Regions from separate parts of the Brevibacillus sp. NPDC058079 genome, predicted to be linked through region 2. Evidence: riboswitches for the same ligand, from Rfam matches in the RefSeq annotation. Region 2 holds a riboswitch; the other holds the start of a gene.

Region 1 (4,214 bases), on a different contig from region 2:
TTTTACGAAACTTTTTTATTGATTAAGTATTGAATTCGAGCTATACTACTTGTATCTAAAAGAACTGATCGGTTAGCGCATTGGGCTGTATCTGGTTGAGTTGCTTCCTCCTTCCGTGGTACGTCCACCACACCTCATGGGAAGGAAGCTACTCTCTGATATGGCCCTCTTTGTGTCTCGCTCGGGTTGGGAATGTTTGTTGTTCACTTTCTTTAATCCTTTTTTCATTGATATATAATTAGAGACTTGTTTATAATGACTGTGCGAACTTATTTACGAAAGAAGGAATTGACTTGCCGTTTCTTCGGTTTAAAGGCTTTGCGAAGCAAGACATAGAGCCCATTTCTCAGATTCTTATAGAAGAGTTTTCCAAAATTGCTGAGGTCGCTCAGGAAAAGGTGAAATTGGAGCTGCTTCAGGTAGATCAATTGACGAACAGTCCTTTGTCTGTAGAGATCATGATGTTTCCGCGTGAACAAAAGCAACATGACGCGATTGCTAGTGCCATACACGGCATTTTGAAGAAGCAAGGCTTTCTACATGTCCATATTTTCTTCATTCTGCTATCGCCTTCTCTCTATTATAAAGAAGGACTTCCGTTGCAAGTCGGAATGACGAAATAAGCAAGAAAAAAGGTCGAGATCCTCAAACGGGATTTCGACCTTTTTCTATTAATAGTAGAGGCTTTCGGTTTGCAGGCACTTGGAGCATGTTCGCGTAAGTGGAGTTTCGATATAGACGTGGCTGCAGTCCTGTTGAATCAGCCGCAATTGTTGTTTAGATTGCTCTAGCTCAGCCTCTAATCGAATGATCTCTTCTCGTAAACGACTGGCTTCCTCCATAGGCATCCCCCTTCATTACGACTGGTACAAACGGCTTCCTTGTTCGCGGAACTCACGGGATTTATCCTGCATCCCTGCAAGAATGGTGGGATCTTGGGCAGCCCCTTGTTCATTGGCGATGTGACGAATGTCGTGCGATATTTTCATGCTGCAAAATTTAGGTCCGCACATGGAACAAAAATGAGCGGATTTGGCGGCTTCTGCTGGCAATGTTTCGTCGTGATATTCACGGGCGCGCTCTGGGTCCAAAGACAAATTGAATTGATCGTTCCAGCGAAAATCAAAACGAGCTTTGGATAAGGCGTCGTCTCGTTGTTTTGCCCGCGGATGTCCTTTTGCGAGATCAGCGGCATGCGCTGCGATTTTGTATGCGTTTAAACCGTTGCGGACATCTTCTTTGTTGGGTAGGCCGAGGTGCTCCTTGGGCGTTACGTAGCAGAGCATCGCTGTTCCGAACCATCCAATCATGGCGGCGCCAATCGCTGAAGTAATGTGATCATAGCCGGGAGCGATGTCTGTCGTGAGTGGCCCAAGTGTGTAAAAAGGAGCCTCATGGCAAATAGATAACTGTTTATCCATATTTTCGCGAATGAGATGCATCGGGACGTGACCAGGGCCTTCAATCATGACTTGTACGTCGTGTTCCCACGCAATTTTTGTGAGTTCTCCCAATGTTTCAAGCTCTGCGAACTGCGCCTCGTCATTCGCATCCGCGATAGAGCCAGGACGTAGTCCATCTCCGAGAGATACACAAATGTCATAGGCCTTCAGAATTTCGCAAATTTCAGCGAAATGCGTATACAAGAAGTTTTCCTCATGATGGGCCAGGCACCATGCGGCCAAAATCGATCCACCGCGAGAGACGATACCGGTAACACGGTTAGCTGTCATAGGAATGTAGCGCAATAGAACACCAGCATGAATCGTGAAGTAATCAACGCCTTGTTCTGCTTGCTCAATCAAGGTGTCTCGGTAAACCTCCCATGTCAAATCCTCGGCTTTCCCATTTACTTTTTCAAGTGCTTGATAAATCGGGACGGTACCGACTGGAACGGGACTGTTGCGGATAATCCACTCCCGTGTGGTGTGGATATGTTTTCCCGTGGAGAGGTCCATAATGGTGTCGGCACCCCAACGGACCGACCAAATCATTTTTTCAACTTCTTCTTCCATCGAAGAGCTGACAGCTGACGTTCCGATGTTGGCATTGATTTTGACATGAAAGTTGCGGCCAATGATCATCGGCTCGCTTTCAGGATGATTGACGTTAGAAGGGAGGATCGCACGTCCAGCGGCGATTTCTGCCCTCACAAATTCAGGGGAGACACCCTCGCGAATGGAAACGTATTCCATTTCAGGTGTGATGATATTTTTTCGGGCATAATGAAGCTGGGTAACATTTTTCCCTGGCTTTGCCCGTTTTGGTTCGTAGCCCTCTCGAGGGAAAGTAGGGAGGGTGGCTGCCTTTTCTTCGTTTCGGATGCCGTCGTCAACTAGTTGTGGTTCGCGACCGACATACGTTTCCGCATCATTTCGCTCATCGATCCACTTGTGGCGGATGGAGGGCAGTCCTGCTTCAATGTCAGGAACGTAACCCGTTGCGGTATACTCGCCACTCGTATCGTACACGCGAAGAGGGGGATTGGGTGTGGAGCCAGACAATCCTTCGGTAGGATGAAGGGAAATCTCGCGCATCGGGACACGGATGTCCGCGCGACTACCTGTTTCGTATACTTTGCGACTGCCTGGAAAAGATGACACCAATGACATAAGAAAAACCTCCTTGTTTTGGTTGCACGAAAGCGAGAACCGTTTAGGGAGGCGAAAGAAACATCCCACGAAAAAGCGCCGCATAAACAACATGCGACGCCAACGCGAGAGTAGAGAAGAAACGGGTATCCTAAAGATACACGTATCTTTTCGTGTCGTATATGACATTCCTCCGCTGGCATTACCCAGTTCAGGTTCAACGGTCGATGGCACAGTACCATCCTCTCAGCCTGGTGATTTCCAAGCTCCCGTGCTTTTTTTATTTTGGATTGCAAGAATAGGATAACGGGAAGTCCATTTAATTTCAAGGAAAATTTTCCAGTGAAAAAATTGCGGGTGTGCAACACATTTTCCTTCCCCCTATTCTCATGAATCGGACTAAAACTGTTTCTGTAGACCCACATGAATCCTATCTGTTACGATGAAGTTCGAAAAAAAAGCAACTGCTTCCAGCGCTTTGATTTTTCTCGTTGTTGAAGCAGATTGGAGAAGTATTTTTGAGGTGATGAGGTATGGATGTCTATTCGGATCTAAAACAAGGAGAACGTGGAGCGTGGGTAAGTATTTTCGCCTACATATTCTGCTCTGTATTAAAAATAGGAGTTGCGTATGTCACCGCGTCGGAAGCTTTAATGGCCGACGGTCTTAACAACTCAACGGATGTCGTCGCATCAATTGCTGTTTTGATCGGGCTTCGTATTGCAAGGAAACCACCTGATAAAGATCACCCGTATGGTCATTTTCGGGCGGAGACGATTTCAGCACTTGTCGCATCATTTATTATGCTATTTGTCGGAGTTCAAGTCGTTACGAATGCCGTACCATCCTTATTGGACCCAAAGCATGCGGCTCCTGACCTGTTGGCAGGGTGGACAGCACTTGCGACTGCAGTCATTATGCTTTTCGTCTATCGCTATAATAAAAAGCTCGCCATTAAAACAAACAGCCAAGCACTAAATGCAGCGGCCGCTGACAACCGTTCAGACGCATTCGTCAGTATTGGGACGTTTATCGGGGTAGCTGGCGCACAATTTCAATTGCACTGGCTTGATCCTTTAGCTGCTTTTGTTGTTGGTCTCATCATCTTGAAGACTGCTTGGGACATTTTCAGGGAAGCAACTCACCGTTTGACAGATGGCTTTGACGAAAGTGAGCTTGCGGACCTGCGGGCTACTATTTCCTCGATTTCGGGAGTTAAGGATATCAGTGACATCAAAGCCCGCTACCATGGCAGCAGCGTGCTGGTGGATGTTGTGATCCATGTAGATCCAGGTCTGAATGTGGTGGAGAGCCACACCATCACAGAGAAAATTGAAGAACAGATGCGCAAGATTCACCGCATTAACGCCGTTCATATCCATATTGAACCATGCAGGAAGATGGTTCCAAACTAGATTTCATGATGTGCATGCAAAAAACCTGTCCATAGTGGGCAGGTTTTTTTAGGTGCAATTAAACAGGGGTAGCCTTCTTTTTGCGTAGTGTTTTGGTTGTAGACGTAGTCTTTTTCGGACTAGCTGCGGTCTCCTTTTGCGATGCCTGTTCTTTTTCGGACGAGGAGGCAGCAGTGGTGCGTTTTCGCGCAGGCTTTGACGGAGTCGG
Region 2 (4,214 bases):
ATGGAAGACAGACTCTATTATCAGGATGCTTATACGAGAACGTTTTCGGCCCAGGTGACGAGGACTGGTGCCGAGCAAGATGGAACACCTTACGTGGTACTGAACCAAACGGCCTTTTACCCTACTGGAGGCGGACAGCCTTCCGATCTGGGCGTATTGGAAGAAATTCGTGTGGTAGACGTGGAAGAGGTAGATGGCGAAATTCGTCACCGACTGGAAGCTCCCTTGTCCGAAAGCATAGCGGAAGTAACGGGTCACATCGATTGGGATCGCCGCTTCGACCACATGCAGCAGCATGCTGGCCAACACATTTTATCTGCGTCCTTCCTGGAAGTCGTGCAAGCGGAAACCGTTGCCTTTCACTTGGGCAAAGAGCGTGTCACCATTGATGTACGACTGGATGAGTTGACAGCAGATGTATGGGAGAAGGTAGAAAAGCGAGCGAATCAGATTGTTCTGGAAAACCACCCCATCATTGCGCGGTTCGTTGATGACGAGGAGTTGGCAACGCTGCCCTTGAAAAAACAGCCGACCGTTACTGAAAATATTCGCGTCGTGATGATACCTGATTTTGATTACAACCCATGCGGAGGAACTCATCCAGCGCGTACGGGCGAAGTCGGGATGATCAAGATCTTGGGCTGGGAGCGACATCGCGGAAACATTCGTCTGGAATTCATCTGTGGCTGGCGAGCTTTGCGGGACTATAACCAAAAGCAAGCTGTCGTTCGAGATACGGCGAAACTGCTCGCTACCAATGAAGGGGAACTGATCGCACAGACGGAACGCCTCCTTGTTGAACGCGACGCCTTGAAGGCAAAATTGGCAGAAGTGGATAAGCAGCTCGTAGAAGTGGAAGTCAATCAACAACTATCTGCTGCTAGCCAACTCGGTCATTCTCGCCTCATTATGCGTACCTTCACAGACAAAACCATTCAACAGCTTCAACAGTTCGCACAGCTGGCTACTGCTCTGGCGCCAGATGCGATTTGCCTATTGGCTGCTACTACCGAGGACAAAATGCAAGTCGTGTTTGCTCGTGGGCAAGAAGTCAACGTAGCCATCAATCAAGTGTTGAAAGAAACTTTGCCGGTCATAAACGGAAAAGGTGGGGGAAATCCTGCCATGGCACAGGGTGGCGGTCAGTCAGTAGTGGATGCGGAAGAAGTATTGCTGCATGCTCGCAAACTGCTGGAAGCCTTACTAATGTAGATGAACTCGATTTAATAAAAGGAGGAATCCGCGATGAACTGGAATCCGGGAGATATCGTTCGCGTTACGCAGCGAACGGGTGAATATATTACAGAAGTATTGGAAATCCACGATTCGAAGCTGCTGGTAAAAGTGTTGGCAGTTACCAAATACCCCACTCAAGGCGATTTGCATTCTTCCTACGAAGTAGAGGTGCCGCTGTTTCACCAGCGTCCAGCACTCTCTTACATGGAAAAATTCATGACGCCTGTCCAAGGTGTCATTCGCTATAATGGCGCGATTCCAGACTACAAGGAATCTGTGCGCCAGGCGATGGAGAGAGAAATGGAAAAGCTTGCGAAAATGGCAGCTTGGGCAGAGCGTTGTCTCGTTGAGCTGGAAAAGATGCACAAGGAAGCCTTTACAAACACGAAATAGAGTGGTACTGTAGTACTCGAATGTACGACAATTGCATAGCTTTACTACCAAACGGGAGCCAAGCAACGTTGGCTGAGATTGTAACGAGTGTGTTACTGACCGTTGAACCTGACCTGGGTCATGCCAGCGGAGGAAGAGGTATTTGGAATCAGTATCACGTGTCGCATCCGAGCGGAACTATGCTTGTTTGCGTGCATGCATGATAAGACCACACTCAACCATCCGAGGCGGATGGTTTTTTTATGCCATTCGTCCCGTGAGATGGGATGGGTATACGGCTTCTTCTGTTTGTCTGAATCGACTCAGGCAGGTGGGAGAAGCCGTTTTTTTTCCAGAAGAAGGAGGTAATCAATGATTGTTCAGCTGAATGGGAAAAAAGTAGAGTTGGCGGAAGAGATCACGACAGTGCGGGCCTTGCTCGCTTCTTATTCCCTGCAAGAGAAGATTGTCGTCGTAGAGCGAAATGGTGAAATTATTGACCGCTCAGCGTACGAACAAACACCGATTGCAGACGGAGATCGCATAGAAATCGTTCATTTTGTCGGAGGAGGATGATCATGATGATGGATACATTGAAAATTGGACCTTACGAGTTTCGCTCCCGTTTGCTTCTCGGGACAGGTAAATTCGCTGACTTGGATACACAAGGGAAAGCAGTAGAGGTGTCGGAAGCAGAAATTTTGACATTTGCGATTCGTCGCTTGAATTTGGAAAATCCGCAAGAACCGAACTTTTTGGAACAACTCGATTTGAAAAAATTCACCCTGTTACCAAATACAGCAGGTGCCTATACAGCAGAAGAAGCAGTGCGCATTGCCCGTTTAGCTAAAGCATCTGGCCTGTGTGACATGATCAAGGTCGAAGTCATTGGAGACCCGAAAACACTTCTCCCTGACCCGATTGGCACGCTCGAGGCTTCGAAAATCTTGGTAGAAGAAGGCTTTATCGTACTGACCTACACCAATGACGACCCGATCCTTGCTAGACATTTGCAAGAGGTTGGCGTGCATGCGGTTATGCCAGGTGCGTCACCAATTGGTTCCGGACAAGGGATTGTCAACGAAAACAACCTCCGCTTTATTATCGAGGATGCCAAAGTACCGATAATCGTGGATGCAGGAATTGGCTCGCCAGCGGACTGCGCGAAAGCGATGGAGCTGGGTGCTGACGGTGTCTTGTTGAATACAGCAGTCGCACTCGCTGACAATCCTGTCCTGATGGCAGAAGCGATGAAGCTCGGAGTAGAAGCAGGTCGCAAAGGCTTCCTGGCAGGCCGTATCGCGAAAAAACGTTACGCGTCAGCAAGCAGCCCGACTGAAGGGATGATTGAGTAGCGTGGATCGACTGACAGAAGCGGTAGAATCGATTGCCAGCCGCAAAGAAGAGCTATTCACTTTATTGGCAGAGCTCGTTTCTCATCCGACTGTGAGTCCTCCCGCGCGAAACAGCGATGCCGCACAAGGAGTAATTGCCAACAGACTGCAAGCGATGGGATTCGAGGTCGATCGCTGGACGGTATATCCAGGAGACGACAATATCGTCGGTCGGTTATCAGGGAGTGCCTCTTCACAGGCAAACAGCTTGATTGTCAACGGGCATATCGATGTGGCTGAAGTCGGAGATGACACGGGGTGGATCTATCCACCTTTTGCTCTGACACATGGCAAGGATGGGCGCTTGTACGGCCGTGGTGTTGCTGATATGAAAGGTGGACTCGCAGCGAGCTTGTTTGCGATCCAAATACTGCGCGAACACGGAATCGAGCTCCAAGGTGATCTGCTCTTTCAATCCGTCATCGGAGAAGAAGCAGGTGAAGCGGGGACATTGGTCGCTATTGAGCGTGGCTATCAGGCTGACTACGCCGTTGTAGTGGATACGAGCAATCTCCAAATGCAAGGGCAGGGTGGGGTCATTACAGGCTGGATCACGATTGAGAGTCCGACGACGCTGCATGATGGAATGCGCGCACAGACGATTCATGCAGGCGGACGCGTTCGGGGAGCTTCTGCCATTGAAAAAATGACGAAGGTGATCACCGCACTACAGGAGCTGGAGCGGGACTGGGCTGTCATGAAGTCCTACCCAGGCTTCCCGGCAGGCAGTAATACGATCAATCCCGCAGTCATCGAGGGAGGTCGTCACGCTGCGTTCATCGCAGACCGTTGCGCTCTATGGATTACCGTTCATTTTTATCCGAACGAATCCCACGAAGAGATTATTCGAGAGATCGAGGATCACGTCGGGCGTGCAGCTGCAGCTGATCTTTGGCTGAGAGACAATCCTCCAACATTCCGGTGGGGTGGACGCTCGATGATTGAGGAGCGCGGTGAAATCTTCCCTTCACTGGAGTTGGATACGAAACATCCGGGGTTGGCAACGCTGCAATCCGCATATGAAAGTCACATGCATCAAGCGCCTATCGTTAATATGTCGCCTACGGTGACCGATGCAGGCTGGTTTGCGCATGGAGGCATTCCGGCTGTACTATTTGGACCAGGTGAGTTAACGCATGCACATGCCGTAGATGAATCGATTGATCCTGACCAGCTTGTACATTTTGCCCAGATCATGGCCCGATTTATTGC

Evidence for each region. Region 2 has a riboswitch for thiamine pyrophosphate ahead of thiS (sulfur carrier protein ThiS). Riboswitches for the same ligand answer to the same signal wherever they lie in the genome.
Region 1: another riboswitch for thiamine pyrophosphate. It lies ahead of thiC (phosphomethylpyrimidine synthase ThiC); the one in region 2 lies ahead of thiS (sulfur carrier protein ThiS).

The regions. Positions count from the first base shown of each region.
Region 1 covers NZ_JBHVSO010000002.1:201,827-206,040, reverse strand. The annotation lists gene ACFVS2_RS07590 (DUF1904 family protein) at 294-623, shown strand; gene ACFVS2_RS07585 (hypothetical protein) at 672-842, opposite strand; gene thiC (phosphomethylpyrimidine synthase ThiC) at 858-2,612, opposite strand; TPP riboswitch at 2,762-2,874, opposite strand; gene ACFVS2_RS07575 (cation diffusion facilitator family transporter) at 3,125-4,006, shown strand; gene ku (non-homologous end joining protein Ku) at 4,065-4,214, opposite strand, start outside.
Region 2 covers NZ_JBHVSO010000001.1:1,144,198-1,148,411, reverse strand. The annotation lists gene ACFVS2_RS05190 (alanyl-tRNA editing protein) at 1-1,212, shown strand; gene kapB (kinase-associated lipoprotein KapB) at 1,246-1,629, shown strand; TPP riboswitch at 1,671-1,781, shown strand; gene thiS (sulfur carrier protein ThiS) at 1,981-2,184, shown strand; gene ACFVS2_RS05175 (thiazole synthase) at 2,190-2,963, shown strand; gene ACFVS2_RS05170 (acetylornithine deacetylase) at 2,956-4,214, shown strand, end outside.